3 regions of the Bacillus sp. 3255 genome follow, and region 2 is predicted to be linked to each of the others. Evidence: riboswitches for the same ligand, from Rfam matches in the RefSeq annotation. Region 2 holds a riboswitch; each other region holds the start of a gene.
What was found. A riboswitch is a leader RNA that binds a small molecule or an ion and turns the genes downstream of it on or off. The one in region 2 is predicted to bind cyclic di-AMP.
Positions count from the first base shown of each region.

Region 1: it holds a riboswitch for cyclic di-AMP, as region 2 does, so the genes downstream of both, J2X61_RS14115 (APC family permease) here and J2X61_RS31245 (C40 family peptidase) in region 2, are expected to answer to the same signal.
Region 3: it holds a riboswitch for cyclic di-AMP, as region 2 does, so the genes downstream of both, J2X61_RS13490 (KamA family radical SAM protein) here and J2X61_RS31245 (C40 family peptidase) in region 2, are expected to answer to the same signal.

Region 1 covers NZ_JAVDUS010000008.1:104,747-110,434, reverse strand. Annotated here, with positions in the region: gene J2X61_RS14120 (NAD(P)/FAD-dependent oxidoreductase) at 1-781, shown strand, start outside; cyclic di-AMP (ydaO/yuaA leader) riboswitch at 969-1,128, shown strand; gene J2X61_RS14115 (APC family permease) at 1,227-3,062, shown strand; gene J2X61_RS14110 (YqkE family protein) at 3,119-3,379, shown strand; gene J2X61_RS14105 (hypothetical protein) at 3,424-3,639, opposite strand; gene J2X61_RS14100 (hypothetical protein) at 3,820-5,232, shown strand; gene J2X61_RS14095 (NUDIX hydrolase) at 5,427-5,688, shown strand, end outside.
Region 2 covers NZ_JAVDUS010000026.1:1,997-7,684, forward strand. Annotated here, with positions in the region: gene J2X61_RS31205 (GyrI-like domain-containing protein) at 1-609, shown strand, start outside; gene J2X61_RS31210 (hypothetical protein) at 645-1,097, shown strand; gene J2X61_RS31215 (AIM24 family protein) at 1,109-1,807, shown strand; tRNA gene J2X61_RS31220 (tRNA-Gly) at 1,911-1,985, shown strand; tRNA gene J2X61_RS31225 (tRNA-Arg) at 1,992-2,068, shown strand; tRNA gene J2X61_RS31230 (tRNA-Pro) at 2,093-2,166, shown strand; tRNA gene J2X61_RS31235 (tRNA-Gly) at 2,176-2,246, shown strand; gene J2X61_RS31240 (aldo/keto reductase) at 2,447-3,379, shown strand; cyclic di-AMP (ydaO/yuaA leader) riboswitch at 3,501-3,648, shown strand; gene J2X61_RS31245 (C40 family peptidase) at 3,650-4,552, shown strand; gene J2X61_RS31250 (hypothetical protein) at 4,722-5,381, shown strand; gene J2X61_RS31255 (glycosyltransferase family 2 protein) at 5,446-5,688, opposite strand, start outside.
Region 3 covers NZ_JAVDUS010000007.1:316,978-322,665, reverse strand. Annotated here, with positions in the region: gene J2X61_RS13500 (glycine betaine uptake BCCT transporter) at 1-72, opposite strand, end outside; gene J2X61_RS13495 (cation:proton antiporter) at 194-1,375, opposite strand; gene J2X61_RS13490 (KamA family radical SAM protein) at 1,852-3,009, opposite strand; cyclic di-AMP (ydaO/yuaA leader) riboswitch at 3,238-3,375, opposite strand; gene J2X61_RS13485 (DoxX family protein) at 3,428-3,841, opposite strand; gene J2X61_RS13480 (MFS transporter) at 4,057-5,262, opposite strand; gene J2X61_RS13475 (DinB family protein) at 5,448-5,688, opposite strand, start outside.

The DNA of each region.
Region 1 (5,688 bases), on a different contig from region 2:
CAAGCATAAGGAATATTTGACCTTCGTTGTGGGGGGGGCCGGTTTCACGGGGACGGAATTCGTCGGAGAGTTGGCCGACCGCATTCCCGTGCTTTGCCAGACGTTCGATGTCGATCCTTCGCTTGTGAGAATCATGAATGTGGAAGCTTCGCCTACCGCGCTGCCGCCGGGACTTCCGAACGATCTGGTGGAATACGGCATGGAAGTCATGCGGCGCAAAGGGGTTCAGTATAGATTGTCAACGGCGATCAAAGCATGCGAACCGGACGGCGTCCTGCTCGGAGACGGCGAATTCATCCGTGCCGGAACAGTAATCTGGTCGGGTGGGGTCCGTGGAAACTCCTTGCTCCAGGCGGCTGGTTTTCACGTGCAGCGCGGCCGGGTGAAGGTAGACGACTATTTGCGCTCCATTCAGTATCCGGAGGTGTTCATTACGGGAGACTGCTCGATTGTGATGAGTCCGGAAGGGACGCCCTACCCGGCGAACGCCCAAATCGCGGTCCAACAAGGCTGCAACACGGCCAAAAATATAATCAACAGCTTGCGTGGAAAGCCCTTGCGTCATTTTGCTTATGATTACAAAGGAACTGTCGCTTCATTGGGCCGCGGCGATGCGGTCGGGATTCTGAAGGTGAAGAAAGTGAAGGGCAAATTCGCCGCGTTCCTCAAAAAGTTGATCGATGCCCGCTATCTGTTCCTGATTGGCGGACTCCCGCTTGTGTGGAAGAAAATGATATTCAAGCAAAAACAAGCGACGCGTAAGCATCATGTTAGAAATTAATTAGGTCCTTAAACCTAAAAATATACGTACGCCGACGATACGCCTGAAAATCAAAGAAAATGAAAGATAAGATTAATTGTAAGCGAATTATCAAATGAATGAGAGGATGGAGTCGACCTTTTTAGGTTTATTCCATCCTTTACTATGTCTCGATAAGAGAGTAGTATCAACAACGTACAATATACAGTTGAATATTTCGCTTAATTCTCTAACCGGAGAAGCGGGGGAACCACAGGTTTCAACGGGGTGAATAAGGTGCGCGTCATCTGGCATGGCGTAACTTTTAGGGCAGTTTTCTCGCAGCCCGAACCCGGCAGCTAACCTCGTAAGCGATCGTGAGAAAGGAGAACATGTGATCCCAAACACAAGGTCTATCCTTGTGTTTTTTTGCGTCCAAAAACAGACATTGAAGTTGAAATCAGGTTATTTGGGGGAATTTCGCAGCATGACAAGTGATTCATTGAAGAAGATTATGTTCGGTAAACCGCTGAAGTCCGATGAGCTGGAATCCGAAAAAATGCAGGTGTGGAAGGCGCTGCCGATCCTCTCGTCCGATGCCCTGTCGTCCGTGGCCTACGGTACGGAGCAAATTTTGCTCGAGCTGGCGACGGTCGGGGTCGCAGCATTTGCCTTCTCCCTGCCGATCGCGATCTCGATTATCGCCTTAATTATGCTGCTTGTACTCAGCTATCGCCAAGTGATTGAAGCCTACCCGATGGGTGGCGGGGCTTACATGGTGGCGAAGGAGAATCTGGGCATGATGTGGGGCAGGCTCACAGGCGTTTCCTTGCTGATCGATTATACGTTGACGGTTGCCGTTTCGATCTCGGCAGGCGTGCAGGCGATTACGTCGGCCTTTCCGTCTACGGTGCCCTATATCGTCCCGATCGCGCTGGCTCTCGTCTGGCTGATGGTGTGGCTGAACTTGCGCGGGACGTCCGAGTCGGGGACGGTATTCGCGATACCGACGTACTTTTTTATTTTGTGTATTTTGCTGCTTATCGGCAAAGGGATTTTCGATATGATGACGGGTTCGTTGAATACGCATCCGATCCAAATCGTCCCCAGCTCCATGACGAGTTCATTAACGTTGTTCGTTATTCTCAAAGCGTTCTCCTCCGGCTGCTCCGCGGTCACGGGGATTGAGGCGATTTCCGATGCGGTGCCGCATTTCCGGACGCCTTCCGTGAAAAACGCCAAGAAAACGATGGCTTCGCTCGGTACGCTGCTGGCTGTCATATTCGGCGGTGTCACCTTGCTGAGCTTGGGTTATGGGATCGCACCCGACCCGCACGGCCACACATCGGTTTTATCGATGGTGACGGAGCAGGCATTCGGCAGAGGGGCGATGTATTATGCAACGCAGATCGGCACGATGCTGATTCTGGTGCTGGCAGCAAACACGAGCTTCAACGGCTTTCCGATACTGGCGTCCATCATGGCGCAGGACAAAAACTTCCCGCGCATGTTCTCTTACCGGGGAGACCGGCTGTCGTTTCATTATGGGATTGTTACATTAGGCGTTTTGGCAAGCATTTTGCTTATTATATTCAAAGGAAAAACCGATGCACTTATTCCTCTTTATGCGATTGGCGTATTCTTGTCGTTCACGCTGGCCCAGAGCGGTCTGGTCCGCAAATGGTTCAGAGAGCGTCCGGCCGGCTGGCTGGGTAAATTCGCCATCAACGGCTTGGGTGGGCTCGTCTCGTTCGCCGTCTTGATCGTGTTCTGCATAACCAAATTCAGCGAAGGCGCGTGGATTGTCATTCTTGTGACGCCGCTGCTGCTATGGGGCATTACCAAGATCAGCAACCATTACGATGTCGTGGCCAAAGAGCTGCGTATCGACATCACACAGGAGCGCGTATGTACGAAGGAATCATTGATCATCGTGCCTGTCGCGGGCATTCACCGCGTGGTTGCGCAGTCTCTGAATTATGCCAAATCGTTGTCACCGAACGTGATTGCCTTCTACGTGGCGTTCTCGGATGAGGAAGAGGAAGCGATGCAGGAGAAATGGGACAAATGGGACCCCGGCGTCCGGCTCGTTGTGTTCAAGTCGCGCTACCGCACCATTTTGAAGCCGCTGGCTGAGTTCATTGAACGGATTGACACGCACGTATCGGAAAAGCAATCGATCATGGTCATCCTGCCGCAATTCATGCCCAAGAAGTGGTGGCATCGCCTGCTTCACAACCAGTCCGCCGCACGGATCCGCTCCAAGCTGCAAGCTGACAAAGATATCGTCGTCGCGACGGTGCCCTATCATTTGCATGAGTAGAGGTGTACAATAAAAGGGATTGCTGATGCAGAATTAGGAACAGAGGTGAACCTTTTATGGCGAAAAAGAAATGGTCGTCCGGCGCATCCGAGACCGGCGTGCAAGATAAACCAGCGACACTCAAAGATTTGCTGAGCCCTGATGTCGTAGCGGGTCTGAAAGCTCAAGCCGACAAGATGAAAGCGGAGGAGCAGGCGCGCAAAGATGCGGCCAGAGCGGAAGCGGAAGCCGCGCGGAAGGCGGAAGAGAAGCGGTTGGAGAACGACTTCGGCCATTTGCTCGAGAAGAGCAATCTGGATTGGAGAAAGCACAAATGAGGAAGCACGAGATGTGCTTCCTTTTTTGATTGCGCAGGCAAAGGCTACCGTTTCTTCATCTCAAAAAACTCGCATTCATCGCGGTCATAATAGGCCAAATCGGCGACACGAGTCTGCAATACAACGGTCTTATCGCTAAAACGCAGGACGACTGCATTCGAGTCTACGATATGATCGTCTTTGAACACGCGGACGACGGCCCCTCTCTCCACAGCCTCCTGAAAATCGGTATCCGTCACCAAACGTTGATTTCTAGCCATCCTGGCATGCTCCCTCCCTGATTCAATGGATCCTTCCATTGTACCACAAGGTGCATCTAATCTCCGAAATCCACGAACGCCTAGACTCCGCCCGGCATACAATGTAGCACCAAAGAGTCATTCTCAGGAAGCAGGACTGACTCCCAAACGCTGCGTGGGCAGAGAGGATGCGTGATCCCGATGGACATTCAATTATTGCCGATTCATTGGGTGTATTTAGTATTTATTGGTTTTATTCTAACCCTTCTTATCAGGCGCAGAGACACCACGATGATTTGTGTGGTCGGTATTTTTGCGCTCGGTTTGTTGGCGACAGAGACATTAAGCGGTTCGGTTTCAGGGGTGTTCAACAGCTTTATCTATGCCACCAAAGAGTTGATGGGAACAATCATGATTATTTCCATTATCGTGGCGATGAGCCGGGTGCTCATTCGCACAGGCATTAACGAAACGATGGTCGCGCCGTTGACCCGTTTTCTGCGGACGCCGGCACTAGCGTTCTGGGGAATCGGGATCATCATGATGATCACCTCCTGGTTCTTCTGGCCGTCTCCGGGCGTTGCGCTCATCGGTGCGGTGCTGCTGCCTGTTGCGGTGCGCGTCGGATTGCCTGCCCTAGGGGCGGCGATGGCGATGAACTTGTTCGGTCACGGGATTGCCCTTTCCGGCGATTACATTATTCAAGGAGCTCCTAAGCTGACGGCGGATGCGGCGGGGCTGCCGGTAACCTCCGTCATGGAAGCCTCCGTGCCGCTTGTGATCGTCATGGGTCTAGTTACGACCGTAACCGCTTTCTGGATGATGCGCCGGGATATGAGAAACGGCACCTGGCGCGATGGCTTGGTGGCTAGCGGAACAGGAGACGGCGGTTCGCTGCTGTCTTCCGACCAAGATGCCAAAGCCAGTCTGTCGCCGAAATTGCGCCGGATACTCGCGGTCCTCATTCCCGTGCTTTTCGCATTGGACGTCATCGCGATGTTCGTGTTGAATTTGCAAGGGGGAGACGCGACAGCGCTGGTGGGCGGTACCGCCGTGTTCATCCTTATCGGGGTGACACTGCTCGCCCATCGGGGCCATGGGCTGGAGCAAACGACGTCTTACCTCATCGAAGGCTTCGTTTTCGGCTTTAAAGTATTCGGCCCCGTGATCCCGATCGCCGCCTTCTTCTATCTCGGCGACTCCGCGTTCACGGAGCTTTATGGCAAAATCCTGCCGGAAGGCTCGCACGGCATCGTGAACGACCTCGGCGTCGCGCTTGCCGGCGTCGTACCGCTCAACGGCGCGATCGGCGCCGTTACGCTCACCGTCGTCGGCGCGATTACCGGCCTCGACGGCTCCGGCTTCTCCGGCATCTCCCTCGCGGGCTCGATCGCGCAGCTCTTCGCAACGGCGATCGGTTCCGGCGCTGCGGTGCTGACCGCGCTCGGGCAAGTGGCCGCCATCTGGGTCGGCGGCGGCACCTTGATCCCGTGGGCGCTCATTCCGGCAGCGGCGATTTGCGGTGTCAGCCCCTTCGAGCTGGCGAGACGGAATTTGCTGCCCGTGCTCATCGGTCTTGCGGTGACAACGGTTGTGGCGATGTTTTTGGTCTGAATTAGCGCCTCTGGGGGCTTCGCTGCCGAAGCCCTTCAGAGGCTTTTATTCGTGAGAGAATGCAAGACAAGTGCAGGAACCATCGTCTCCAAGCTTCCCCAAGAGCGGAGAACGCACGGGATCGGGCTTGCCTATCGTCCATCAGTAGCAGTAAGCTTGACTTACAATATGCGAAGTTGGGGATGAGACGACGAATGGAAGCTAAGTTTTGTATGAACTGCGGTTCACCGATGGAAGTTCGCGATGTGGATGGTACGATGAGAAGAGCCTGCACGGCTTGCACGTTTGTCCACTGGGGCAACTATAGTATTGGCGTGGGTGCGCTTGTGACCAGGGACGAGAAAATTTTGCTCGTACGCAGAGCGCAAGAGCCGGGTAAAGGCCGGTGGACGAATCCCGGCGGATATATCGAGCAGCATGAGCTGATCCAGGACACCATTGAGCGTGAAGTGCTGG
Region 2 (5,688 bases):
AAAGCGGACATAGCTTACTACGGGGCTCTAAGGAAGCCTCAGGTTATCGATTGTGAGCCTTTATGGTATGTTTCGATTACGGGCAAAGGCGATCCGGACGGAGAAACCTTCGCACGGGCCACAGAGGCGCTTTACACGGTTTCCTATGGCGTTAAGGGGATTTATAAGGCCGAGCTGAAAGACTTCACCGTAGCGAAGCTGGAAGGCTTGTGGTGGGTCCTTGGAGATATCACGCAAGCATTAAAGGTCCCAAGGGAGGAGTGGCACTGGAAGCTGCTCATCCGGATGCCCGCATTCGTGACGGAGCAGAAGGTCGCAGAGGCCCGCGCAGCGGCAATGAGGAAGAAGAAAGAGCTGAAGATCATCGCATCCGTTGAGTTCGAAAGATTGCATGAAGGCAGATGTGTACAGATGCTGCATGTCGGACCTTATGCGACGGAACCGGAGACGCTCGATGAAATGGACCGATTCATGGAAGCCAATCATCTGAAGAAGAGCGGGCTCCATCATGAAATCTATTTGTCCGATCCGAGAAAGGTAGACACGTCGAAGTTACGGACGATTTTGCGATATCCGGTAGAGGTGGTGGAAGGGGGACTTTTGCGGTAAAATAAAAGAATATTGTCGAATTGGAGGGGAAGTCTATGCGAATGCGCAGTACGATGGCGACCGGTCGAGTGCTCGTAACTCTGTTCATATGCATAGGGCTAATGAACCCTTCTTCGGCGGAAGCTTCTTGGCTGGATCGCGTGAAAGACATTTACCAGATGCCAGAGAATATCGAGCAGATTCAGAAAGAATATGAGACTACCAAACAGCAGTTAGAAGAACAGAAAGATCAGCTGGCTGAAACGATTCGCCGGTCTGAAGAAACGGAAGCCAAGCTGTTGGAGCAAAATGAGCAGCTCGTTAATGAAAATAAACAGCTGCAAGAACGATTACGAGTCATGGAGCAAGCAGCGCTCGATAAAGAGCGGCGGAATCGTAAAATCACGAACATGGCCGTTGCTGCCGCGGCGCTGGTAGTGCTTTATTTCGTGCTGGGGCGCGTGTTTCGATACATGGTATGGCGGAGGCAGAAGCGTCAGATGAAATAGGAGGCTGGGGCATGGAAGTGGCTATGGAACATGCAAACTCGCAGGCCAGAATGGCCACCTTGCGCTTGGATCAGGGGGAAGTTGTTCATGTGCTGCATCCGAATCAGATCGCAGCGTTCCAAGGGAGGTCCGAGCAGCGCGAGGATTCCTTGATGAAGCTGCCTGGCATGTACCGGAAGAAACGGTTGATTCAATCGCGGCTGCAGGGTCCCGCTCAGCTTCTGCTGGGGCTGCCTGACGGCTACAGCATGTCTGTCGTGCCGATCGGGGCGGAAGACGATTTGTTATACGAATTCCGGCATGTGTTGTTCTATACCGAAGGCGTCAGCTTCTCCTCTCACCTGCAAAATGTGAAACATACGCTCATCACGCAGGATCTGGTGAAAATGCAGTTCAAAGGTCCGGGATCATTGGGACTGTTGACGGCGGGGCCGCTGTACCAGATGGCTTTAGATCCGGAGCAGCCTTTATATGTGGACACCACCTGTCTTGTCGCATATCCGCGAAATGCGCAGCTTCGTCTGTGCGTATACGGCAACACGCTGGCGAGTCAACATATGAACTACCACTGGGAAATGACCGGGAACGGACGGGTTTTGCTGCAGCCATGCAAGCCGGACCGCAAGTTGGACGAGCATATGAGGAGCGATAGTTTGCTGCGGCGTATTGCCAAAGAGGTGATACCTTTTGGCGGTATTTTTATTAAATAAGCGTTGGGAATAAAAAACATTTGCATTTGTCTTCGATTCCTGATATATTATTCCTTGTCGCCTCTGAGATAAAGTTGCTCGGGCGAGAAGCAAGACATACCGTGCGGAAGTGGCTCAGCGGTAGAGCATCGCCTTGCCAAGGCGAGGGTCGCGGGTTCGATCCCCGTCTTCCGCTCCATTATTTGCGCCCTTAGCTCAGCTGGATAGAGTATTTGACTACGAATCAAAAGGTCGGGAGTTCGAATCTCTCAGGGCGCGCCATTTCTATCAAGCTTCACACATTATCGGGACGTAGCTCAGCTTGGTAGAGCACCTGCTTTGGGAGCAGGGGGTCGCATGTTCAAATCGTGTCGTCCCGATAAATATTCGCGGGTGTAGTTCAATGGTAGAACTTCAGCCTTCCAAGCTGGTAGCGTGGGTTCGATTCCCATCACCCGCTTCACAAGAGAAAGATCACCTTCGGGTGGTCTTTTTTCGTTTCCAGCGGAGAACGAAGTGAATGCCGCCGGGGTTCAACCACCCATGATGAGGTTTCTTGGCAAATGGTGGCCATAAGCGTTATACTAAATATGTTAACGTGTGCAAAGGCAGACATATTTTCATACCGCAAATTTATTTCAAAGAAATGAGGTCGGCAACGTGAAAGCGAAAAAGCTAGGAAATGCCGGATTTGACATCTCAACCATCACCTTCGGATGCTGGGAATTGGGCGGCGGCCCATGGGAGTTCACGAACGATCAGAACAACATAGCACTCATCCGCCAAGCGTTCGAGCAGGGAGTTACGACGTTCGATACCGCTGAAGGCTACGGGAACGGACACTCGGAAGAAATCGTCGGAGCCGCATTGGCCGATATACGCAAGGATTGTATCATCACGACTAAGGTGAGCAGAAGCAACTTGAGTCCTCAAGATGTGCGCAAATCCGCTGAGAACAGTCTCTCGCGCTTGAAAACAGACTACATAGATATTTATTACATTCACTGGCCATCTTTTGAAATCCCGGTACAGGACACGCTCTCAGAATTCGTTAAGCTGAAAGAAGAAGGCTTGATTCGCGCGATCGGAGTGTCCAATTTCTCCTTGGAGCAGCTGAAGGAAGCGGTAAGCTATGCGCAGATCGATGTGATCCAGCCGGAATACAGCTTGCTGCACAGAGCCATCGAACCGGAAATTGTACCGTTCTGCGAGGAACACAGCATCGGCATTATGAGCTACAGCTCGATCGCGAAGGGGATTCTAACCGGTGCCTTCCATCTTCAAGGCAAAACGCTCAAGGCGGATGATTTCCGTAGTACAAGACGGTTATTCTTGCCCGAGCACATGGAGGCGGAGAAGGAGCTTCTGTCCCTGATGAAAGAGCTGGCCGATGCGAAGCAGGCAACCGTATCGCAAATCGCTATCGCATGGCTGCTTCATCAAGAGGCGCTGACTTCCGCCATTATCGGCACGCAGGATGAGCATCATCTCCGTAACAATGTTGCCGCGGCAGCGCTCGAGCTATCCGCATCCGAGCTGGAGCAGCTGAGCGCAGTCAGCAACCGCGCATTATCGGTGATCGGCTATAACTAATGGCAAGGGGTTAAGCGATTCTGCTTAACTCCTTTTTGCTGTTCTGGGTGTGCTTTTCATTGGTAAAACTTACCTCACCATAAAAGTTGTACCTCTCTAGGAAACTATGCTAGTCTAACATAGACAAAAAATGCCGAATCCTGGAGCAGCAAAAGCTCCGGTACGGGGGACTTCTTTACTTGGGGTGAATGAGCGCTGCCCATGGCGCACTAGGGAAAACCTCTTCCCGAACCCGTCAACTAACCTCGGAGGCTTCAAGGAGGCAAAGCTTTGAAATCTTTTTCATCACGTCTTATTTGTTCATGCGCTCTGCTCTGCGCCGCTGTTCCTCTGTTTGCAGCTCCAGCCGCCGAGGCTTCGCAAGCCGCTCCGTCCGACCGTACTGTCAAGGTACAGGTCAATGACGAGCTGCTGAAGTTCCCGGAAGTGCAGCCTTACATCGATGCCCAAGGCATCATGCAAGTGCCGCTCCGGGTGTTGTCCGAGAAGCTGGGCTATCAGGTAAGCTGGGAGAAGCTGGCCAATGAGATCGAAGTCACGCTGGTCAATAAGCAGCAGTCGATCATGCTGGTTACCGATCAGCAGCAGGCGATCGTGAACAGTAAGAAGATCAGCATGGAAAGCGCTCCAACCGTTTACGAAGGCAACACCTACGTTCCGCTGCGTTTCATCACCGAAACGTTCGGTTCGCCGATTGAGTGGAATGAACCTAACCAGATTGCGATTGTAGAAACGGACGGACAATCGCACAAGCCGGCCTGGATAGCGCCGCCGCCGGCTCCGAAAGCGGCTCCGAAAGCCGCGCCTGCCGCCGTACCCGTAAATGAGCAAATCATCCAAACGGCTAACGCTTATATGGGTGTGCCTTATGTATGGGGAGGAACGACGCCGAACGGATTCGATTGCTCCGGTTTCGTAAGGTTTGTATATCAAGCCAAAGGCATTGAGCTTCCGCGTACATCCGCGGAGATGCACAGTGAAGCAGGCACCCAGGTGACCGATTTGAAGGTCGGAGATTTGGTGTTTTTCGCTTCCAAAACCGTGAATCACGTAGGCATTTACTTGGGCAATGGCCGCTTCATCTCAGCGACTAGCTCCAGAGGCGTGGCCGTGGACAGCTTATCCAGCTCGTACTGGAAAGCAAGGTACGTCGGAGCGAAAAGAGTTCTATAAGGTAAGAACGACACGAACACCTGTTTCCCATGCGTCTTTCGCAAGAAAGCCATCGGGAGCAGGTGTTTCTTTTTATGCAAAAAAATGCGATTTTTATCGAAATTTTATGATTTTTAGCCTATAATGAAGAAATGTTTGGAAGTCAGAGAGAGCGGGTGAACACGCACGCATGCAACTAAGTGTCTGGAAAAGCTGGTTTCACAAAATAAGACATTCGAATAAGACCGACAGCATGTATACCGTGGATAAGGGGCCTGCCATTCCAGAGGAGATCCGGGGGGTCATTCAACAGTTTTTCCGCACGTATAACCATTTCAAGGGAGCCAGAAGCCTGCAAACGGATACGTTTATTAGAGAAGTATTTTATGCGACGAGACAGGATCCCCGGGATCAAAGAACGATCGAAGAGATGGAAGCCTATATTCAACACAAAAATGTGCAGCGGCTGCGTCTGAAATCCTACGTGATCGATGAATATTTGCGCTTGGGCGAGAAGGTTTGCATGATTGGGGTTACGCGGGAATTCAGCAACAGCTTCAAGAATCGCGTGCTTTATTTTCTAACGAAAGAAGAAGGTTCCTGGAAATTTCACCATATCGCCAGATCCCATCACGGGACGGTGCTGGATAAGTTTCAGATCAAAGAACAAACAGGCTTTGTAATAGGCAATGAGAAGGCCGCTCTCCTCTTTATGACACACACCAGTTCCGCCGATGCCTCGACCTACATGACGGGCGATTATGTCCATGTAGAAGGATATCTGGAAGTGGAGCACGAGATAGGCAGCCCTCTGTACTATCGGGTCGTTCGGATGAATCGCGTTCATTAGAAGCCGTCAAAACCGTCTAAGCCGGGTAAGCACTGATTCGTAAGCTTTGCTCATAGAGTAACGCTTATTTGGCGTTTCGTTTCAATTCGCGTAAGGCGTAGAAGGTTCCTCGCCAGTAGATGCCGCCTTGCCGCCAAGTCAGCCATACGGAGCGAACGATGGTGTACAGCAGCAGCGACGCACTGACCGGAAGCAGATAAGCTTCCTCCCCGTTACTGCTCATCAGACGGCTCATTAACTTACGGTACATCCATATCTGCAAAATGACGGTGGCCGCATAAACCGCTCCGCGCCAGTCCCACAAGAA
Region 3 (5,688 bases), on a different contig from region 2:
AAGCTGTACAGGAGCAAAAGCCCCCCAAAGTACGAATATCAGAATAATACCTATCGAAATATAAAGCACCATCTTCTCAAATCTTCCTTTCATCCGGACTTACTTGTAATATTTACCTTGGAAATACAAATAATGCGTATAGAAGAACCACTCTAAGATCATCCGATCTTAAAGTGGTCTATGTACATTCGTATTAGGTCACGTTGAGTTTCTTAACAAGTCGGCCGATCGTTGTCCCTTGAACCAGCAGCGAGAACACGACATTGCTGAACGTCATAGCTAACAGCAAATCGCGCCCTTCAAAGTTGGGGGAAATGCCCAATATCAACGCAATGGACAATGAGCCTTTTAACCCTCCCCAGGCAATGACCGGTTTCCAGATCCGCGGGACTTCTTGGTCAAAAATAAGACTTACATATACAGCTATGAACCTCGCTGCAAGGACAATCAGAATACTGCCGCTAATTTCAACCCATTTCTCGGCGAAATGAATATTTGAAATCTCAAGCCCCACCATCAGGAAAATCAATGCATTGGCGATAAACGCAATTGTTTCCCAGAAAGAATCCATCTTGTCATGCGTTAAGTCCGACATTCCCGTGTTCCTGCCATAGGTGCCAAGCAAAAGCCCTGCAAATACAACCGCTATAACCCCGGAGAAATGAAACATTTCCGCCAACTCGAAGGCGCCATAGAAGAGGATGATGGAGAGGCCGATCTCCACAAGGTAATTATCAATACTGGAGGTGATTTTCGAGGCGATATAACCTGTTGCAACGCCGATTGTTACACCCCCTAGAATAATCTTAACAAACTCCAATGAGCCGTGCAGTACGCCTGACATGGTCAGTACGGTTGTCCCTAGGGCTATTTTAAAAAGAACAACCGCTACACCGTCATTCGCCAAGCTCTCTCCCTCCACAATGATCGATAACTTCTGGTTTAAGCCCATTGATTTGAAAATCGTTAAAACGGAAACAGGGTCTGTCGCCGCCATCAACGCACCAAAGACGAGCGCTTTTTGCAAATCAAGACCTAATAACCAAGATGACAGCGCTGTTATCAGAACAAAGGTCAGAAAGGTTCCTAACAAAGCAAGCAGCAGTATCGAACGCTTATGGTCTACGATTTCACCAAAAGGCAGTTTGAGCGCAGCATCTCCGATCAGAGCCGATAAGAAAATCAGAATCACGGCCGTCTGAAAGACATGATCGGAAACCACGAACGTTTTGATTTCGTGAAGAGCCTCGATGGGGAATAGGCCTAACAGAAGTCCTGCAACGACAAGTAAAGTTGGATACGGTTGTTTTATTTTATCCGCCACATACGCGATTGCAACTGCGATTCCCAGCAGAACCAGCCAATAGTGAAACATGAAGGCCCCCTAAATAACCCTTTTCCGCTATTATGCGTAGGTTGGTCCTTCCTTATTATTACTGCGCCCTCCTCCCCTCTGTAAGGGACTTGTACGCTAGAAATTCGACCGGACCGGGTATCTGCAAGCAAGCTTGCCGAAGCGGTTGGGATCCGTCCGCTGAAGTGAGGTCTGACGATAGATGCGATTAATCGCGGTTAAGCAGCGAAAGCGGAAATACAGTGCGTTATTTTGCCCCCAAACCGCCTGTCGGGGACGGATAGGGAAATACGATCCGCTATTTCGCAGATTTCCTACCCGAAGAGAGGAGAATTGGTGAAATAAAGGCTTGTATTTCCTTCTGATTCCTCAAATCCACCTGATTGTTGGAAATAGCGTATCCTATTTCCGCTCAAGCCGAATTGAAGTGTCGAAGGTGGAGGCTAGCTCTCATACAAAATAGAGGAGTCCCTCCAGGGAAGGACTCCTCTCAACATTTATCGGCAAGGCAAATCCGGAAGATCATTAACGGAAATAATGTCTTCCGCCAGCTTCCTCGGCTTCTTCCACAGGTTCTCACTGCCTGGCAAATCATCGAACCAGGCGGCATCGGGGGGACATTCGAGTATCATGAACTTCCCATACTGCTCATCGCGCGATTGATGGTATTTCAAGTAGGCCTTGCCGCCTTCGATCGCAAGAATCTCAATCTTGCCCGAGGTATGGCTCATAGACAACCTCACTCTTTTGCCAAGACCCGATGTTAATGATTTGGCTGCTTCGACCAACCGATAAACCTTCTCTAAAGGCAATACGAACTCCCGGTTACCGGCAACCGGACGATTAACAAAGAAGTAATAAGGCGTAACGCCAGCCCACGATAACTTATCAAGTAACTCCGCGAGCACGGATGGATCATCATTAATTCCTTTAAGGATCGGCGTCTGATTCACTACGATTGCACCGGCATTATGTAAGGCATCGAAGGCTTTCTTGGCTTCATTCGTAATTTCTCTGGGATGATTGATATGAGCCATTACATAGATTCGTTTATCAACAGTAGAATAGGATTTAATAAGTTCAAGCAAGGCATCATCTTCGTATATTCGCATTGGGTTAAAAACAGGAATTTTGGAGCCTAGCCGCACTATCTTCACATGATCGATTTCACGCAATCGCTCTACGATGTTCTTTAGTTTGGATGTCGCGAGTATTAAGCTGTCTCCACCGGTCAACAATACATTGTTAATCTCGGGGCGGCCTTCAATATAGGCAATACCCGGATCGACATTCGCCATCGCTTCATTCACATCATGCCGAAACAGTCTTTTGCGGAAGCAATATCGGCAGTAAGCTCCACACACCTCAGAAACCAGCAATAATGCCGTCGTCCTATATTTATGCTGACAGCCGGGAACCACATAGTTGGTATCTTCATCGGATGCATCCCAGCGTCCGTACTCCTGAAGCTCTCCCTCATTCGGAATGATCAGCTTCTTAATCGGATCATTCGGGTCCGACCAATTAATCAAATTCAAGTAATAATCATTCACACGAAATACGAACTTTTCCGTTATTGCTTTTAGCTTCCTTCGTTCCTGTTCAGGAATTTCCGTGATTTTCTCAATATCGGTAATATATTTCGGCTGTGCCATAGATGATCCTCCTCGAAATTCAGATTCTGACTAACGATCTGTCGGGATTACGGATTCCCCATTACCTCCTTTGCGGCATGATGGCTATGGATGGGCGTATGTAGACAAATAAAATAGACCCGCATGAGGGCGCAAACCGTAAACGTACGGTCTAGTCCTTCAACGACAGGTCTAATCAAATAAAAAGACCCGTCATGCGGGTCAACATGCAATTATTTGCATAGTAAATCATTGACCCATCCACTGCTGACGAGGTTAGCTGCCGGGCTCGGGAAAGATGGTTCCCTACATAAAGATTCGCCCCAAAAAATTGGTTCCCCCGCTTCCCGAAATTGTTAGATTCCGGAAATTAAGCGTAGTTTTATCTTACACAACTATGTTGTATTCGTCAACGGAAGTCCGGTTGGTCCGACACATTTTAAAGCTTGCGGTTCTCCGGACGTAAAGCCCACGAGACCATATTCAGGGCCGCATAGCAAAGCGGAAGGATAAGTGGAAACCCGTAGTCGGCAGCAAACACATGAGAGAAAGCCGCACCGGTCATGACGAAGAAGATTCCGGCATAAGCCCATTCTTTGAGCCGCGGGAAACCCGGCACGACGAGAGCGATGGAGCCCAGCACTTTCCAAATCCCAAGGATCGTCAAGACATACACGGGGTATTCAAGTTTGGCCACTAGCTCCAGGTTCCCCTCTAACTGCATCAGCTGCCCGATACCGCTTATCGTCATAGATGCTGCCAGCAGTGAAGTGACGATCCAATAACCGATGCTTCTTCCTCCGGGTCTTGCTTCTACTCTCGCGATTGTTTCCGTACCGATCATCTTACTCATTCATGATCTCCTCCTATTTTAACGTGCCAAATGACGATTTATAATTGGACACCATTCAGTGTCATATTGATTATATGACACCATTCGGTGTCACGTCAACCTCTTTTAATCGCAACTTTCGAAAACCACTGTACGTACGGCAAAAAAAAAGAAAACGACAGCACAGGACGAAAACCTAGTCCCGGACTGCCGCTTATGATCTTGTGTTGCCCTGCTCAGACGCTCTCGGACGGTGCGTGCCGTTCCTTGGCGAACGTCCGCAGCAGCGGGGTTCGCAAGCTCACCCACCAGAAGGCTGCAGTCGCCGCCAAACTAAGCACCGTGCATAATATGAACGCCGAGGCGAAGCCAAATCTGGACGAATACCATCCGCCCAGCACGGCGCCGACAATTTTGCCCGCACCTAACAAGATAATCGAATTGAACATCAGGCCCGTTGCCTTCAGTTCTTTCATCACATGCTCGTTCACATAATGCGAGAGGCACAAGTAAAACAGAATATACGTCCCGCCGTGGAGCGCCCACATGATCACAACCGTCTGCGGCGTCAGTGCCGTTGCATATAGCAGCCAGCGGATCACATGAATCAAGCCCGAAAACAGCAGGATGTTGACCATACCGAAGCGCCGGAAAATCCAATCGAACCAAATCATGAACGGAAACTGACTGATCGAACCGATCGCAATTCCCAGACCAATGATCTCCATACTGACGCCTTGCTCCTGACTATAGATCGCATGAAATGAGAAGAAGAACCCTAACGTCGAAGACAGGATGAAAGCATACGTATATAGCACCATAAGGGGCCGATGTTTGAACAGTTCTGTCACCTTGACCTTCTTCTTGCCGTTCTGATGGCCTTCGACCTTGGGCAATAGCAGCGATATGACGAACGAAACGAACATCACGACGGAAGTTACGAGAAAGATGCTGTGAATATTCCGGGCGAACATCCAACCCGCCAATACGGACATGACCGCATACCCAACGGAGCCGAATGTACGCACTCCGGAAAACTTGACGATTCCTTTCGAGGAAAGCTCCAGCGTAATGGCATCGCTTAGCGGGTTAATCGCCACTTGGAAGAAGCTGAACACGACCATGGCGAGCAGCAGCAGCCCGAACGAGATGCCGGACCACTGTACGAGCCAGACCGATAGCGCGGCCAGCAGAATGCAGCATACAAGCACGTTGTTTTTGTACCTTGAACGGTCACTTATAATTCCCCATAGCGGTTGTGCAATCAAGCCGATAACGGCGCCGACTGAGGTCAGGATCCCAACCTCGAAATTCCCAAGCCCGATCTCCGTATAATACACACTGATGTAGGAGAAGAAAGCACCGGTACTCATATAGATCAGCGCGTAAAACAAAGACGTCTGCATCATGATTTTATTCATCGTCGTCCACACCTGCAGCATGCCGCATTCCCTTATGTATCATGCATCCCACCGCTTTCAACTTGAATTGCGTGCTTCTTGCCTCATCGCTTTGATTACCTATTTCGATGGCATCCGCATGTTCTCCTTTCTGACTTGTCTGCGGCTCGAAAATAAAAAGAGGCTGCTCGCGGCAGCCTCTTCATGGCGGAACTTAAGTTGTGCGTTCAATTCCTACTGGCAGATCGGTTGACTTCTTGCAGAAGCTGGATCATAGCGGACGCGACACCAATATGCGTGGCCAAATGCTCGGAGGTTGCAAGCAGGAGCTCTCCCCGGTTGTCCGCTTTCAGAAAGTTCTCTTTCACAGGCACTTCCAATTTCCCTCTCAACGTCTCATTGATCAAATAACGCTGTTCTTTTAATTGCGCGATAAGTATATCCCAGGTTGGCGGCTCTTCGGTCCAA